2 regions of the Bradyrhizobium sp. BR2003 genome follow, and region 1 is predicted to be linked to the other one. Evidence: riboswitches for the same ligand, from Rfam matches in the RefSeq annotation. Region 1 holds a riboswitch; the other holds the start of a gene.

Evidence for each region. Region 1 has a riboswitch for glycine ahead of E2I15_RS02000 (D-amino acid dehydrogenase). Riboswitches for the same ligand answer to the same signal wherever they lie in the genome.
Region 2: it holds a riboswitch for glycine, as region 1 does, so the genes downstream of both, gcvT (glycine cleavage system aminomethyltransferase GcvT) here and E2I15_RS02000 (D-amino acid dehydrogenase) in region 1, are expected to answer to the same signal.

The regions. Positions count from the first base shown of each region.
Region 1 is NZ_SMYJ01000007.1:58,581-67,553, forward strand. Features, by position in the region: gene E2I15_RS02000 (D-amino acid dehydrogenase) at 1-1,119, opposite strand, end outside; glycine riboswitch at 1,183-1,302, opposite strand; glycine riboswitch at 1,304-1,410, opposite strand; gene E2I15_RS02005 (M20/M25/M40 family metallo-hydrolase) at 1,502-2,632, opposite strand; gene E2I15_RS02010 (ABC transporter substrate-binding protein) at 2,898-4,517, shown strand; gene E2I15_RS02015 (hypothetical protein) at 4,801-5,328, opposite strand; tRNA gene E2I15_RS02020 (tRNA-Leu) at 5,288-5,374, opposite strand; gene E2I15_RS02025 (twin-arginine translocation pathway signal) at 5,599-6,033, shown strand; gene E2I15_RS02030 (FAD-dependent monooxygenase) at 6,073-7,275, opposite strand; gene E2I15_RS02035 (zinc-finger domain-containing protein) at 7,283-7,528, opposite strand; gene E2I15_RS02040 (hypothetical protein) at 7,763-8,896, shown strand; gene E2I15_RS02045 (alpha/beta fold hydrolase) at 8,954-8,973, shown strand, end outside.
Region 2 is NZ_SMYJ01000024.1:105,702-114,674, forward strand. Features, by position in the region: gene alaS (alanine--tRNA ligase) at 1-703, opposite strand, end outside; glycine riboswitch at 906-994, shown strand; gene gcvT (glycine cleavage system aminomethyltransferase GcvT) at 1,136-2,281, shown strand; gene gcvH (glycine cleavage system protein GcvH) at 2,302-2,667, shown strand; gene gcvP (aminomethyl-transferring glycine dehydrogenase) at 2,690-5,563, shown strand; gene E2I15_RS16680 (acyl-CoA thioesterase) at 5,734-6,171, shown strand; gene recA (recombinase RecA) at 6,545-7,633, opposite strand; gene E2I15_RS16690 (hypothetical protein) at 8,637-8,786, shown strand; gene E2I15_RS16695 (hypothetical protein) at 8,961-8,973, shown strand, end outside.

The DNA of each region.
Region 1 (8,973 bases):
CGGCATCATGTTCGGCATCATCGGGCGCAGGCCCGCCCATGGCACGACTTTCGACGCATCGATCTTTGGGAAATGATGCCGCACCCAGTCCACCAGCGGTTGAATGCGGTCGGCGCGAATGTCGCGGTTGAAGCCGTTGAACTCGGCGGTGCCGGCGATGCGGAAGCGGTCGGCGCCGAGCCGGCTGGTGACGATCTTCGCAGCTTCATCGAGCAGGCTGACGGTTGGGGCGGCGTTCCGGCTTTGCGGCGCATCGAGCTGCACCGTGATCGAATAGCCCTTCACCGGATAGACATTGACGCGATCGTTGAGCAGGCTGGCGAAGTGGCGGCTCGCCACGCCTGCGCAAATCACGATCCCGTCCGCTTGCAATTGATGCCGCGTCGCGACCGCAGCTTCGTGTGAAGCAGCTTCGTTCCAGCCGATGCGGAAGCCGTCATCGCCGCGTGCGATCGTGTCGACGTCGGCTTCATGGACAAAGCTCGCGCCACGGCGGACGCAGGCGTCGGCAAGTCCACGCGTGAACTTGTGGATATCGCCGGTCGCGTCCGACGGCGTGAAGAAGCCGCCATAGCAGGTTGTCTGCAGCGCGGGTTCGATGATGCGGATTTCGTCTGATGTCACCGGTCGGCGGTCGAGCCCGCCTTGCTGCAGCAGCGTGTTGACCTTGAGGCCCGCCTCGAATCCGGCCTTGTCGTGATAGACGTGCAGGATGCCGCGGCGTTCGAGATCGAAGGCGATGTTCTCGCGCTGTGCGATCGAGAACAGGTGCTTGCGCGCTTCGATTGCGAGCCGCGTGGTCTCGATGGTGTTGCTGCGATAGCGCGTGATGTGGCCTACGAACTCGCCGATCCAGGAATATTTGTGCCAGCTCGGCTTCGGGTTCATCAGCAGCGGCGCGTCGCTTCTCAGCATCCAGCGCAGCCCCTTCAGGATGGTCGCGGCACTGTTCCACACTTCGGCGTTGCTGGCGGACAATTGTCCGCCATTGGCGAACGAGGTTTCCATCGCGGCGTAGCGATGCCTGTCGAGGACAGTCACCTTGTAGCCGCGTTCAAGCAGGGCATAGGCCGTCGTTACGCCGGTGATGCCGGCGCCGATGATCGCGATGTGTGGCATGATGGTTGTCAGGCTCCCGTGGGTTAGAGTCGCCGAACAGCCGGTGAAACCGGCATCGGCGCCCCATCTGTCACGGTACCTGAGAGCTTGATCCGCATCGGGCCGGGGCCGGAAGCGAACTATCCCCTTCGGTGGACGTCACGGCCCCTTGATGTGCGGCCATGTTCGTCTCTCTCCAGATTGTCCTGACGATACAGTCCTTTTGCCTGAGAGTTTCCGGGGCGGTTGCTCCGTCGGCGCCGAAGGCAACAACACGAATGTTGTCGCTTCGATCTCTCCCGCATCGTCGCGTTGGACGGCCGGACCGTAGGCGAAGCCTTAAAAATGGACAAGGCTAAATTTCGGTCCGGCAGTGCCAACGTGTTGTGCAGTGCAATCGATGTCAGTCCAGCGTCGCCAGCAGCGCCGCCATCAGGCGGCCGCGTTCGGCGAGGCTGTCGACCTCGATATGTTCGTTGAGTGTATGCGCATCGGCGCCGCGAACGCCGAGGCCGTCGAGCGTGGGGATGCCCATCGCGCCGGTGAAGTTGCCGTCCGAGCCGCCGCCGGCGCTGCCGTGCGGCAGATCGAGACCCATCGCCGCCGCAAGACCTTTTGCCTTTTCGTAGAGCGCCATGGTGCCCGCATCAGGTTCCCACACCGGGCGAGTGACGCCGCGCGTCACCTTGAAGGTGACGTCGTTGGCGGTACCCGACAGTGCCAGCATGCGCTCGACGCCACGGTCGAGATCGGCCTGGCGTTTGGCCATGCTGAGCGCTTCGCCGGTGCAGGTCGTCGCGACGCAATTGACCCACTGGCCGCCATGCACGATGCCGACCGAGAATGTGCAGTCCTCGGTGGTCATGCCGTCGATGGCGATGATCTGCCGCGCCATCTCGCGGATCGCGGAACGCCCGGAAGACAGCGTCGCGCCGGCATGGCTGGGCTTGCCGGTGGCTTCCAGATTGAAGCGCGCGATCGCATAGCGGCCGGTGACGACGCCGTTGTTCGGGCGGCCGGGCTCCGGCACCAGCACGTACTTGTTGCGCGCGGCTTCCGCCTCGATGATGTCGCGCGTCGACGGTGTGCCGACCTCTTCATCGGGAGTGAACAGCACGGTGATCGGCAGCGGCGTGGTGAAGGAGGCGCGCGCCAATTGCCTGATCGCCTCGATCGACAGGTAGTTGCCGCCCTTCATGTCGAAGATGCCCGGCCCGAAGCACTTGTTGCCCTCGCGCCGCCACTTCAGCTTCTCGATGGTGCCGACCGGGTGCACGGTGTCCAGATGGCCTGATATCAGGATGCCGGGCTGGCCTTGTTTCGGATGGGGGAAACGGGCGCGCACGCAGCCCGCGAAGCCCTGGCGTCCGGCGATGCGCTCGATCGTCGCACCCATGATCGCCATCTCGCGCGCGGCGAGATCGAGCATGCGCTCGACCGCGGCGGCGTCCCAGGTCGGGCTTTCGCATTCCACCCAGCTGCGCAGGCCCTGCAACATCGTTTCGGAATCAAAGGGGAGATTGGCTGGGTTCATCGTTGTTCTCTCTTGTTGTTCTGACGGCGCCGGCATCGCGCGCGCGTTACGAAAATCTCAGCCGATGATTTTGTAAAGCCAAAATCTGGCGTGCGGCCTCATTCGTTTGTGTACGTCCGATGCGGCCTGAAACCGATTGACGCGCTTGGCGCTTGGTGCAAGTCTCGATTTCACAAGCCATACAGCATGTTAGTTCGCCTAAATAACGAACCGCGTGCATAACGAATAAGCCGGCTTTGACCAGTTACACGTCAGGAGAGTTTGCATGTTCCCTATCTCGCGTTGGAAGCACCGCACGCTGGCGGCCGCGTTGACGGCGCTCGCGCTGTCGTTCGCGCCGCAGGAATTGTCATTCGCACCGCAGGCGATGGCCGCGGGCAAGACCATCACCGCGGTGATGCACTCGGATCTGCGCGTCATCGATCCGATCATGACCACGGCCTACATCACCCGCGATCATGGCTACATGATCTATGACACGCTGCTGGCGACGGATTCCAATTTCAAGATCCAGCCGCAGATGGCGGACTGGAAGGTCTCCGACGACAAGCTGACCTACACGTTCACACTGCGCGACGGCCTGAAGTGGCACGACGGCGCACCGGTCACCGCGGAAGACTGCGTCGCCTCGCTGAAGCGTTGGGGCAAGGTCGACGGCATGGGCCAGAAGCTGATGGACTTCACGGCGAGCCTGGAGGCGACCGACGCCAAGACCATCACGCTGAAGCTGAAGGAACCCTACGGCCTCGTGCTGGAATCGATCGGCAAGCCGTCGTCGCGCGTGCCGTTCATGATGCCGAAACGTCTTGCCGAGACGCCGCCGGACAAGCCGATCCCGGAACAGATCGGCTCCGGACCGTTCAAATTCGTGCAGGCGGAATTCCAGCCGGGCGTGAAGGCGGTCTATGAGAAGAACAAGGACTACGTGCCGCGCAAGGAGCCGGCGAGCTGGACCGCGGGCGGCAAGGTGGTCAAGGTCGACCGCGTCGAGTGGGTCACGATGGCCGATGCGCAGACCGCGGTGAACGCGTTGCAATCCGGCGACATCGATTTCATGGAGAACCTTCCGTTCGACATGCTGCCGGTGCTCGAAGCCAATCCGGATCTCAAGATCGACGTCCTGAACAAGTTCGGCTTCCAGACCCTCGGACGCATGAACTTCCTCTATCCGCCGTTCGACAATCCGAAGGTGCGCCGGGCTGCGTTCCTGGCGATGAACCAGAAGGACGTGCTGGACGCGCTGGTCGGCAACGCCAAGTACCAGAAGATCTGCGGCGCCTTCTTCGTCTGCGGCACGCCGCTCGAGACCGACGTCGGAGCCGAAACGCTGGTGAAGGGCAACGGCCTGGCGGAAGCCAAGAAGGCGCTCGCCGCGTCCGGTTATGACGGCACCCCCGTGGTGATCATGGCGCCGGGCGACGTCACGACGTTGAAGGCCCAGCCGGTCGTGGCTGCGCAGCAGTTGCGCGAGGCCGGCTTCAAGGTCGACCTGCAGGCCACCGACTGGCAGACCGTGGTGACCCGCCGCGCCAGCCAGAAGCCGCCGAAGGAAGGCGGCTGGAACATGTTCTTCACCAACTGGGTCGCGGCCGACGTCTCCGATCCGATCGTCAACGCGTCGATCACCGGTCGCGGCAAGAATGGCGGCTGGTTCGGCTGGGCCGAGGACGCGAAGATCGAGGAGCTGCGTGACAAGTTCGCACGCGCCGGCTCGGCTGAGGAAAAGAAGAAGATCGCCGCGGAAATCCAGACCGAGGCCTACGATCAGGTGATCTACGTTCCGCTCGGCCAGTACACCGTTCCGAGCGCGTGGCGGAAGTCGCTGACCGGTGTGCTCGACGGTCCGGCGACGCCGATCTTCTGGAATATCGACAAGTCCGAGTAAGCCTCGGCACGATGCAACGCAAATGGCCGGGACTTGTCCCGGCCATTTTTCTTTTCGCTTTCTTCGCTGTCGCTCGTCAGGTGTGACTGTCGCGGAGCTGTTCCAGTCCGCCATCAAGAGGTGGCCCGCTCTGTGGTGCGCGCTCCGGCGGGGAGGGGCGGTCCTTGCGCGGATCGCGTTGATCGGTCGGGCGCTGCGCTGGCGGATCGTCGTTCGGCATCGTCATGCTCCAATTGCTGCATGACAACAATGATGCCGTGGACTGGTTCCGAAGCGGCGGCCGCTAATGTGAATGGCCCGATCGCGCGGCAGCCGCACTCGACAGGCTCGTAAGCTGCGTCTGTCCGATGCCGGTTCCGTTGATCCAGACCGCCGCACCTGCGCCAAGCGCCAGCAATCCGTACAGCATGATCGCGCCGCGGATCCATCGCCGGTAGATCGCGCGGTCAGCGGGCGTCGCGTCGCGGAAATTCCATGCATTGAGCCCGTTGCTGCAATGAGCCGCATCGTCGCCATGCTCGAGAGCAGAGGCACCATGATCGCGCGCCGTTTCGCCAGCAATCCGATTGCTCTTGGCAATCCGATTGCGGTTCGCAATCTCCATCGCCGCCTCCGACCAAAATTGATTTCGACATGCGACGGCCGCGAAATGCGCGGCCCGAATTTCCAATGTGGGAAGACTACGACAGTCGGCGATCGCGGCGTGTGAACTGCGCCACAGCCGGAAAACACCACGCTGGCCCGTTCGGGTGCGCGTGGCATGTGAGGGCTGGTGCGGGCGGTGGGACTCGAACCCACACGACGTTGCCATCGAGGGATTTTAAGTCCCTTGCGTCTACCAGTTCCGCCACGTCCGCGTTGCGCCAGGCGCGCCGATTTCTAGCGCGTTTGGGCGCGGAGTGGAATTGTCATTATCCGGTGCTAACAGGTGCGCTTTCAAAGGCTTAAGCGGCGGCCCGCAATTCCATTTGCCTCGGCGGCCGAGCATTGGGATAAGCAGCGCGCCGCCGCGATTGAGCCTCAATCCGGACACCGGTGGCTGCTTTAGGCAATCTCAACACTGTCCGGTTAAGAAAGCTGAATGTCCGTTCGTTTCCCACGCCGCCTGAAGCTCTCTCGCGCGGCGGCCTCCATTGCGCTGCTCGCCTCGGCCGCGGGCGTGTCCGGCTGCGCGCAGATCGGCGACAGCGTGCCGTCGGCGTTCGCCGATCCCGCCAAGTACGAGCTCTATGATTGCAAGCAACTCGAGACCGAGCGCAGCAGCCTCAAGACCCGCGCGGCGGATCAGGAAAAATTGATGGCCAAGGCGGAGACCGGCGTCGGCGGTACCGTGGTCTCCGAGATGGTCTATCGCAACGAGCTGATCTCGATCCACTCCCAGCAGAAGCTGGCGGATGAGGCCTGGCGCAAGGGCAAGTGCCATGAAAGCCCGCCGGACACGCCTGCGGCCGCGGCACCCGCTGCCCCGACGCCGGCGGCGAAGGGCCCGCGCGCGCCGCGAGGCCTCGTCCACTAAGCCTGCGTGCCCAGACGAGCCGGTTATGATTGGCCGAGTTCAGGCGCGCCAATCGTAGATCCAGTCCTGCCGCGCCAGCATGCGCTCCGGACCGATGGCGCGGATCGCCAGATCGCGCGCGATCGCCGCCGGCCCGCCCAGATGATAGATGCGGCCCTGCTGTCGCGCCAGGCGCTGCACTTTCAGCACGCGCCCGCGCCGCATCCGTGCGTAGCGCTTCAGCGCGGCGGGAATGCCTGCGGTGTTTTCTCCGGTGCTGTCGCTCAGGGCCTTGGCGAGCACGGCCGCATCCTCGATCGCCATGCCGGCGCCTTGTGCGGCAAACGGCAACATCGCATGCGCGGCATCGCCGAGCAGCGTCACCGCGCCTTCGCTCCAGCGACCGAGGTCGGGCAGGGTGAACAGCGCCCATTTGCGCCAGCCATCGACCGCGCCGATCAGCATCCGCGCCGTCGCGGGCCAGCGCGCGGTGGCGAATGCAGCCTTGATCTCGTTGATGTCGCCGGGCTCGCTCCAGCCCGGCCGGTTCCAGGTACCCGATACGATCGCGACCACGTTGACCTGGCGTCCGGCCGAGATCGGATAGGCGACGAGATGCGCGTCCGGTCCCATCCAGAGCTGCACGCGCGGTGCGGTGTATTCATGCGGCAGGGCAGTGGCGTCCAGCGTGCCGCGCCAGGCGATCAGGCCGGAGAATTGCGGCTGTACATCCGGAAACAAATGTCCGCGCACCGACGACCAGATGCCGTCGGCGCCGATCAGCGCAACGGCCAATTCCTCCTGCCGTGAATTGCCGTGGCGTTGGACGACGGTGAGGCCTCTGGCATGCTTGGTCACATCCTCGAACTGGCAGCCGAGCCGCAGATCGATATCGGGATGGTCGCTCGCGGCGGCCTGCAGCGCGGCCTGCAGGTCGGCGCGGTGGATCACCCAATAGGGTGCGCCGGCGCGAAACTCGGCGGCCTGGCCCAGCGGCATCCGTGCGATCTCGCCACCGGCCCGCGCGCTCAGGATGTTGACCGATTCAGGCGTGACCGCGCGCCGTGCAAGCGGTTCCTTGAGCCCGAGCTCGACCAGGATGCGGCTCGCATTGGGAGAGAGCTGGATGCCGGCGCCGGCTTCCTCGAGCCGTTCGGCCTTCTCCAGCACGATGACGCGAAAGCCCTGTGCCGCCAGTGTCAGCGACGCCGTCAGTCCTCCGATCCCGGCGCCTGCAACGATGACGGTTCGCGTCAGCGCCACGGAGCGGTCAGGCGACCTTGTCTTTCAGCACGCATTCCGGCGGCCGCGCTTCGCCGGCCGCGAGGTCGGACGCGAAGCGATAGAGCGTCGAGCAGTACGGACAGATGATCTCGTTGTCGTTGCCGAGGTCGAGGAACACGTGCGGGTGGTCGAACGGCGGGTTGGCGCCGACGCACATGAACTCCTGCGATCCGATTTCGATCACCGAGACACCGGCATCGTTATGGAAGTGCGGGACGACGTGGTCGGACATATTCTCACCTTGATGGCAACGATGGGCAGACGCAATCAACAGCATGCGGCATCGCGAAATGCCGCGCACCATACTGGCGGGAACAGTTGATTCCTAGAGCCCCGATGGCTCATTTGCTCATGCAAATTCGACACAATCTTGTCGTCCCAGAGAAGCCCTCCTTTGGTCGGAGCCGTTGTGTCGCAAAAACGGCACACTATTTCCAAGGCGAGTAAAACTAGAGGTTTTAGCGGAATGAATCGGGTGCGCGTCAGCTTGGCGGTGGTCGGCATGGCAGCAAGTGCTGCCGTGGGCGCGGCCATTTGGCCGCACGCCCGTGACGCCGGCACCGCGCTGGCGGCGCGGGACGATCCCGCTGCGCTCGCCGACATCAGGCTCAATTCCGTGCTGCGCAACAACCCGGCGTTGATCTCCGACAATATCGAGGCGGCGCTGGCCTCCGGCGATGCCGACCTTGCGATGAGCTTTGTCGAACTCGCCGGCGAGAAGAACATCGCGCTTAGTGATGATCTCACCAAGCGCGTCGACGACGCGCGCGCCGAGCAATCGTCCACCATGCATTTCGCCAAGGGCTTCGCCACCGGCCTGGTGACCGGCAATGCCGACGATGTCGCAAGCCTGTCCGGCACGGTCGCCGGCGACCTGTTCGTGTTCGGCGATGTCAGGGACGTCGTGCGCGAGGGCAAGCATCTCGTGATGGGCGAGGACACCGACCAGCTGGTGCTCGGCCTTGCCGCCGCCGGGCTTGCGGTGACCGCGGCAACCTATGTGTCGGTTGGTGGCGCCGGGCCGCTGCGTGCCGGGCTGACGCTGGTCAAGGATACGCGCAAGGCCGGCCGGCTGAGCGAGGGGATGATCGAATGGGCCGGGCGTTCGACCCGCGAGGTCGTCGACCAGCCGGCGCTGCGCGAGGCGGTCGCATCCGGCTCGGTGCTGCGGCCGGTGGAAACCGCAACCGCGATCCGCGCGGCCTTCCGCGCCGAGAAGGCCGGCGCGCTGGTGCGCGTCGCCAAGGACGTCGGGCGCATCGGCGAAGCGGCCGGGGTTCGCGCGGCGCGGGATACGCTGAAGGTCGCCGAGAACCCGAAGGAGATCGCGCGGGCGGCGCGGATCGCCGAGGTGAAGGGCGGCCAGACCCGCGCGATCCTGAAGCTGCTCGGCCGCGGCGCGCTGCTGCTGGCCGCCGGCGCATTCAATCTCACCATGTGGCTGTTCGGCGCGCTGCTGGCGCTGTTCGGCTTCCTGTCGTCGATCAAGGCCACTACCGAACGGGCCACCGCCTGGTGGCTTAGACGAAGCAAGGCGCTGCGCCTGAAGCGGCAGATGGCCGCTCAGGCTACCTTGGCGAGTATGCCCGCCCAGGGTTAGGCTTGCGGTCGCCCGTCGATCGCCAATCGCAAATCCCAAGAAGAAACGGAATGCATGATGCCGAGTTTCCATCACGG
Region 2 (8,973 bases), on a different contig from region 1:
CCATGCGCTCCAGCCCCATGCCGGTATCGATCGAGGGACGCGGCAGCGCCACGCGCTCCTCCTTCGTCACCTGCTCGTACTGCATGAACACCAGGTTCCAGAATTCGAGGAAGCGATCGCCATCCTCCTCCGGAGTGCCAGGAGGGCCGCCCCAGATGTGCTCGCCGCGGTCGATGAAGATCTCGGAACACGGACCGCACGGGCCGGTGTCGCCCATCGCCCAGAAATTATCCGAGGTCGGGATGCGGATGATGCGGTCGTCCGAGAAGCCTGCGATCTTCTTCCAGTAGCCGGCCGCCTCGTCGTCGGTGTGGTAGACGGTGACCAGCAGCTTGTCCTTCTTCAGCCCGAAATCCTTCGTGATCAGATTCCAGGCGAGCTCGATCGCGCGCTCCTTGAAGTAATCGCCGAACGAGAAGTTGCCGAGCATCTCGAAGAAGGTGAGATGGCGCGCGGTATAGCCGACATTGTCGAGGTCGTTATGCTTGCCGCCGGCGCGCACGCACTTCTGCGACGTCGTGGCGCGCTGATAGCCGCGCTTCTCGACGCCGGTGAAGACGTTCTTGAACTGCACCATGCCGGCATTGGTGAACATCAAGGTCGGGTCGTTGCGCGGAACCAGCGGCGACGAGGCCACGATCTCGTGCCCGTTCTCCTTGAAGAAGTTCAGAAATGTCGACCTGATGTCGTTGACGCTGCTCATGTTCATCCAATCGGAAAAAGGGGCCGGCCAGCCGCAAAAAGGCGTCATTTTCCGGCCGAACGCTTTTAGACATTGCCAGCTGCGGTGTCCAGAAACTGTGCAGGCGGATCATGGGCTTGCCGCGGCAGCACAAAGCCCATTGGATAGTTGCTGCAGCTGCGTTGACAGTCTTGGTGGCGCCGTGTTTTCTACCTACCTATACCTAGTCACGTCGGGAGAGACCGGCCTTATCGCCGGCGCCGAAGGAGCAACCGCCCCGGAAACTCTCAGGCAAAAGGACCGCGTGACGTCTGACATCTGGAAAGAGACGCTGGGGTTCGCCCCGATGCGTCCGCCGACGGGATAATACTCTCAGGCACAGCGACAGATGGGGCTTTCTGCAGGTTTCTCAAGGGGAAATAGATCCCCGACGGGAACCGCGAGGGCCCTGTGATGCTTGCACACGAAACTTCCCCGCTGAAACAGACCCCGCTGCACGCGCTGCACCTGGCGCGCGGCGCCAGGATGGTGCCGTTCGCCGGCTATGACATGCCGGTGCAATATGCGGCCGGCGTGCTGAAGGAGCATCTGCACACCCGCAAGGAAGCCGGCCTGTTCGACGTGTCGCACATGGGCCAGCTGGTGCTGAAGGCCAAATCCGGCAAGGTCGCCGACGCGGCGCTCGCGCTGGAGAAACTGGTGCCGCAGGACATCGTCGGTATCGCGCCGGGACGGCAGCGCTACGCGCAATTCACCAACAATGACGGCGGCCTGCTCGACGACCTGATGGTGGCGAATTTCGGCGATCACCTGTTCCTGGTGGTCAACGCCGCCTGCAAGGCCGAGGACGAGGCGCATCTGCGCGCTAGTCTCGCCGACGCTTGCGAAATCGTATCGCTGGCCGACCGCGCGCTGATCGCACTGCAGGGGCCGAAGGCCGAATCGGCGCTGGCGAAACTTTGTGCAGATGTCAGTTCGATGAAATTCATGGACGCCGGTCCGCGCCGCGTCGGCGACGTCGACTGCTTCGTCTCGCGCTCCGGCTACACCGGCGAGGACGGCTTTGAGATTTCCGTGCCCGCAGACAAGGTGGAAGCCCTGGTCACCGCGCTGCTCGACAATCCCGACGTGTTGCCGATCGGGCTCGGCGCGCGCGACAGCCTGCGGCTCGAAGCCGGGCTGTGCCTCTATGGCCATGACATCGACACCACGACGACGCCGGTCGAAGGCGCGCTGGAATGGTCGGTGCAGAAGGTTCGCCGCAGCGGCGGCGCCCGCGCCGGCGGCTTCCCGGGCGCCGACAAGATTCTCGCGCAATTCGCAGATGGCGCCGCGCGCCGGCGGGTCGGCCTGAAGCCCGACGGCCGCGCCCCGGTGCGCGAAGGCGCCGCACTGTTCGCCGATGCCGCCTCGACCGAGCAGATCGGCAAGGTGACCTCGGGCGGCTTCGGCCCGAGCCTCAATGCGCCGGTCGCGATGGGCTATCTGCCCACCGCCCTTTCCACGGTCGGCACCACCGTTTTCGCCGAAGTGCGCGGCCAGCGGCTTCCGCTGAAGGTCGCCGCCACGCCCTTCGTCCCCAATACCTACAAACGCTAAACGCCAAAGGATCGATCCCCATGACGACGCTGTACACGTCCGACCACGAATGGCTCCGCATCGAAGGCGACGTCGCCACGATCGGCATCACCGACTATGCGCAGTCGCAGCTCGGCGACGTCGTGTTCGTCGAACTGCCCAAGATCGGCCGCAGCCTGAAGAAGGCCGAGGCCGCCGCGGTCGTCGAATCCGTCAAGGCCGCCTCCGACGTTTACGCGCCGATCACCGGCGAGGTGGTCGAGGTCAACGACGCGCTCGCCGCCGAGCCCGCGCTGGTCAATTCGGACGCCGGCGGCAAGGCCTGGTTCTTCAAGATGAAGATTGCAGACAAGGGCGAGCTCGGCGGCCTGATGGACGAGGCCGCCTACGCCGCGCACACCGCCTAAAGGATCACCCCGAGGATCACCCATGAACGCGCCCTTCAAGCCGATCAACGAAGCCGCCACCGATTTCGTCCGCCGCCATATCGGACCGTCGCCGCGCGACATCACCGCGATGCTGGAGACGGTCGGCGCCGCGAGCCTGCAGGCGCTGATGAATGAGACGCTGCCGGCGTCGATCCGCCAGAAGGCGCCGCTCGATCTCGGCCGCGCGCTGAGCGAGACCGAGGCGCTCGCGCATATGAGCGAGCTCGCCGCGCAGAACCAGGTGTTCACCTCGCTGATCGGTCAGGGCTATTCCGGCACCATTCTGCCTGCGGTGATCCAGCGCAACATCCTGGAGAACCCGGCCTGGTACACCGCCTATACGCCGTACCAGCCGGAGATCAGTCAGGGCCGGCTCGAGGCCCTGTTCAATTTCCAGACCATGATCTGCGACCTCACCGGGCTCGACGTCGCCAACGCCTCGCTGCTCGACGAAGCGACGGCAGCGGCGGAAGCGATGGCGCTCGCCGAGCGCCACTCGCAGGTCAAGGCAAAGGTGTTCTTCGTCGACAAGGAGGTGCATCCGCAGACGCTGGCGGTGATGCGCACGCGCGCCGCGCCGCTGGGCTGGGCGCTGGTCGTCGGCGATCCCCTGACCGAGCTCGACAACGCCGATGTGCTCGGCGCGCTGCTGCAGTATCCGGGAACATCGGGTGCGGTGCGCGACCTCAAGCCTGCCATCGCGTCGCTGCGTGCCAAGGGCGCGCTTGCGATCGTCGCGGCGGACCTGCTGTCGCTGACGCTGCTCACCTCGCCCGGCGAGCTCGGCGCCGACATCGCGATCGGCTCGGCGCAGCGGTTCGGCGTGCCGATGGGTTATGGCGGACCGCACGCCGCCTATATGGCGGTGCGCGATACGCTGAAGCGCTCGCTGCCCGGCCGCATCGTCGGCCTCTCGGTGGATTCGCGTGGGCAGCCCGCCTATCGCCTCGCGCTGCAGACCCGCGAGCAGCATATCCGCCGCGAGAAAGCGACCTCGAACATTTGCACCGCGCAGGTGCTGCTCGCCGTGATCGCCTCGATGTATGCGGTCTATCACGGTCCCGAGGGCTTGACCCATATCGCACGCAGCGTGCATCGCCGCGCCACCGTGCTTGCCGCCGGCCTGCGCAAGCTCGGCTTCGCGCCGACCAGCGAAGCGTTCTTCGACACCGTGACCGTCGAGGCAGGTAGCAGGCAGAGCGAGCTCGTCACCCGCGCGCTGGCGGAGCGGATCAATCTGCGCGTCGGCGCGACCACGCTCGGCATCGCGCTCGACGAGACCTCGACGCCGGAGACGGTCGAGGCGGTGTGGCGCGTGTTCGGCGGCAAGCTCAGCTATGCCGAGATCGAGGCCGGCGCGCACGAGGCGCTGCCGAAGGATCTGCGGCGCTCGAGCGCCTTCCTCACCCATCCGGTGTTCAATACGCATCGTTCCGAGACCGAGCTGCTGCGCTACATGCGCAAGCTCAGCGATCGCGACCTCGCGCTCGACCGCGCGATGATCCCGCTCGGCTCCTGCACGATGAAGCTCAACGCCACCACCGAGATGATCCCGCTGACCTGGCCGGCGTTCGGCAATCTGCATCCGTTCGCGCCCTCAGATCAGGCCAAGGGCTATCACGCGCTGTTCAAGCGGCTGGAGCAGTGGCTGTGCGACATCACCGGCTATGACGCGGTCTCGCTGCAGCCGAACTCCGGCGCGCAGGGCGAATATGCCGGGCTGCTGGCGATCCGGGGCTATCACTTGGCGCGCGGTGAACCGCACCGCAAGGTGTGCCTGATCCCCTCCTCCGCGCACGGCACCAATCCGGCCTCGGCCGCGATGGTCGGCATGGAGGTCGTGGTTGTGGCGTGCGATGCGCGCGGCGACGTCGACGTCAATGATCTCCGCATCAAGGCCGAGAAGCACTCCGCCAACCTTGCGGCTGTCATGATCACCTATCCGTCGACCCACGGCGTGTTCGAGGAGCATATCCGCGAGATCTGCGACATCGTGCATGCGCATGGCGGCCAGGTCTATCTCGACGGGGCCAACATGAACGCGCAGGTCGGACTGTCGCGGCCCGGCGATTACGGCGCCGATGTCAGCCATCTCAATTTGCACAAGACCTTCTGCATTCCGCATGGCGGCGGCGGCCCGGGCATGGGCCCGATCGGCGTGAAGGCGCATCTTGCGCCTTATTTGCCGGGCCATCCCGCAACCGACGGCACGACGGCGCACGCCATCGGCCCGGTGTCGGCCGCGCCGTTCGGCTCGGCGTCGATCCTGACCATCTCCTACATCTACATCCTGATGATGGGCGGCGAAGGCCTCACGCGCGCCACGGAGATCGCGATCCTCAATGCCAACTACATCGCCGCACGGCTGCAGCCGCACTTCCCGGTGCTGTACCGCAACGAGCGCGGCCGCGTCGCGCATGAGTGCATCGTCGACCCGCGGCCGCTGAAGACGACCAGCGGCGTCACCGTCGACGACATCGCCAAGCGGCTGATCGACTACGGCTTCCACGCGCCGACCATGAGCTTCCCGGTGGCGGGCACGCTGATGATCGAACCGACGGAATCGGAATCGAAGTTCGAGATCGACCGGTTCTGCGACGCCATGATCGCGATCCGCGACGAAATCGCGGAGATCGAGAAGGGCCGCTGGAAGGTCGAGGCCTCGCCGCTGCGCCACGCGCCGCACACCGTCCACGACATCGCCGACGATGCCTGGAACAGGGCCTATACCCGCGCCGAGGGCTGCTTCCCGGCCGGCGTGTCGCGTTCCGACAAATACTGGAGCCCGGTCGGCCGCGTCGACAACGTCTATGGCGACCGCAACCTGGTGTGCTCATGCCCGCCGGTCGAGGACTACGCGCAGGCGGCGGAGTAGCTGGGGCGCGCGCCTCATCCGGATATCGAAGCAAGGGTTGAGCCCTGCGGCTCAACCCACCATTTCAAAAGAAAAGAGGCCCGTCGTTTCGCTTGTCCGCGACCAGCATCGGTCGAAGCGGATCGCGGGACGAACGGTAGAAGACAGGGCCGCTCGCGGCAGGAGGAAACATGCGCCAGGAATTCTGGTTTCATTTCCCGTTTCGTGTCCGCTATTCGGAGGTCGACGCGCAGGCCGTGGTGTTCAACGCCCACTACCTCACCTACTTCGACACCGCGATCACGGAATATTTTCGCGCGCTCGGCTATGATTATCTCGGCGAAGTGGCGCGGACCGGGATCGACTTTCACACCGTGAAGTCGGTCGTCGAATACAAGGCGCCGATCCGGTTCGACGAGGACATCGAGGTCTGCGTGCGGGTCGCGCGGATCGGCCGCTCCTCGATCAATCTTGCGCTCGCGATCTTCGCCAAGGGCTCCGATGACCTCCGCGCCACCGGCGAGATCATCTGGGTCGCGACCGACCAGAAGACGCATCAGTCGGTCGCCGTGACCGAGGACTTGCGGGCGCTGATCGCGAGCCGCGAAAAGGCGCTGGCGCGGGGATAGGCCCACGCACATTGCGAAGGTCAAGCTTATGGGGCCACGAGGGTGCGGCTCTCGGTGTCCCAGCGCCACAGCCGGCTGGCGACGGCAGCGGTCCACCGACAAAGCGAAAGGCAGATGTCATAGCGACTTCGGCAAACCCCGAACGTGTCAGGCTGAGGCCGGACGGACTGGTCAGGATCAGGCGCTTCATCGGCCCAACTCTCTCGACGACACACAAAACCAAACGGGCGCCGAAGACGTCGGCAACTCAACGTCCTCAGCACCCGCTTGCAGCGAAGTCATGTGATCGTTTGAGCATGATCTCCGCGCAAACGCTTCGCGTTTGTCGCGAGGGAAAACCGCTGCGCACTTTTCCGGATCATGCTGGAGGCTTTTACTCTTCCGTCGGCTCCTCGCCTTCGGCGTCGCGCTCGGGCGTGCCGGCGAGGATCTGCTCGGAGATCAGGCCGGAGTTCTGCCGGATCGCGGCTTCGATCTTGGCGGTGATGTCGGGATTCGACTTCAGGAATGCCTTGGAATTCTCTCGACCCTGGCCGAGCCGCTGGCTGTCATAGGAGAACCAGGCGCCCGACTTCTCGACGATGCCGGCCTTGACGCCGAGGTCGAGGATCTCGCCCATCTTGGAAACGCCCTCGCCGTACATGATGTCGAACTCGACCTGCTTGAAGGGCGGCGCCAGCTTGTTCTTCACCACCTTGACGCGGGTGGTGTTGCCGACCACCTCGTCGCGCTCCTTGATCGCGCCGATGCGGCGGATGTCGAGGCGAACCGAGGCGTAGAACTTCAGCGCGTTGCCGCCGGTGGTGGTCTCCGGCGAGCCGTACATCACGCCGATCTTCATGCGGATCTGGTTGATGAAGATCACCATCGTGTTCGACTTGTTGATCGAGGCGGTGAGCTTGCGCAGCGCCTGGCTCATCAGACGCGCCTGCAGGCCCGGCAACGCATCGCCCATCTCGCCCTCGAGCTCGGCCTTCGGCACCAGCGCCGCGACCGAATCGATCACCAGCACGTCGACCGCGCCGGAGCGCACCAGCGTGTCGGCGATCTCGAGCGCCTGCTCGCCGGTGTCGGGCTGCGAGATCAGCAGTTCATCGATATTGACGCCGAGCTTGCGTGCATAGACCGGATCGAGCGCATGTTCAGCGTCGATGAAGGCGCAGATGCCGCCCTTTTTCTGCCCCTCCGCCACCGTGTGCAGCGCCAGCGTGGTCTTGCCCGACGATTCCGGCCCGTAGATCTCGACGATGCGCCCCTTCGGCAGGCCACCCACGCCGAGCGCGATATCGAGCCCGAGCGATCCCGACGACACCGTCTCGACATCCATCGAACGGTCGTTCTTGCCGAGCTTCATCACCGAGCCCTTGCCGAACTGGCGCTCGATCTGGGAGAGCGCGGCTGAGAGGGCCTTGGACTTGTCCATGGAGGATCCTTCGACGATACGCAGTGCGGTGGCGGACATTTGGGATGTGCTCCTTATGGCGGGGATTCGCTAGCGGGAAAAACGGGCGATGAGATCGGGTGGAATGCGTTGTTGATTGGAACCTCGTACCACGTTTGTTCTAAGTTCGCAATATGTTCTTTCGGGCAGGTGCTGTCCTAGTTAGGACACTCGCAGCCGGGAATTAGGACACCTTCGGCGAGGTTCGGATAGACCGCCATTCCTTGCTCAGCATATCGGCTTGATCCGCCATCACGCGCCATTGAGCGGCGGCCTTCCTAACAAGGGCGCGGTCATGAGCGCGCAGCTTTAATGCCACCTCATCACACCGCGCCGCCATTGCTCGCATCTCTTTCGGAGTCATGGGAGGGATTGGAGACGATCTCGGCCAAATTGTCCTTTGCATAGGTTAGGCCGCTCCGCGTGCACATCCCAGCGCGCCCCGTGCTTCTACGGAGTCTGCTTTGTCGCAGAAGGGGCCTAGGGTCCTGATACCGGGCTATTTCATAAAGATCATTTTTTGATTATCCGGCAGGGGCCGCTGGCGTTTAGGCGGCCCCTATTTCATGCAACCTGCGTCCTCTGCTGGGGCCGTTTCTTTGACCATAGGAACGGGTGCGGGCGCGCTCGGGTTGTCTAGGCTCCTAGCGCAGTCTTTTCTGCCGACAGCGTTAGGACGCAAAGTGTAACTTGGCCTCGGCCTGCACCCCTCGCTGGGGCCGTTTCTTTGATGCCGGCTATTTGAACTTGTGTCCTTCATCTACGCATTATATGCAGTGCAACAGCACACCGGATTGTACCAAATCGGACCTAATTACGCTTGCGTCAGGTTTGTTGACGTTGTTTATGCGACGGCATAAATCATGCTTCAAGATGATCTAGGTCATACAACCGGTGCTGGTTGCGGTGTAGCAACTATTCCGTTGGTTCATACGTTTGAGGGATGTTCAGCAGTTGCGATGGTCGTTAAGCTGATTTTAACGATATCGGCGCAAGCTGAAGAATCGGTCTCGGGAGGTTCACCATGAACGCACTTCGTAAGCAGGCCCTGCACAACGGTCTACCCGTTGCCTATGCGGACGAGGTTACGGAAGATCAGGTGCGCCGAATTGATGACCTTGTGCATAACGAGTTCCAAGACGAAGGTTGGATGACGGTCGAACAAGAGTCGTGATATGGACGGCCCATGGGGCCGTTGCATTACCATCACATATCAACTCTTCCGCGCATCCATCACGTAGTCTGGTGCTGTCTGCCAGACCCCGATGGTCATCCGGGTTCGACCGTTAGACCTGCTTTAATCCGAGCTACAAAGCGGCACCCGCCAACTAAGCGGGGTGCCGTGTGGGTGTCCTATGGCA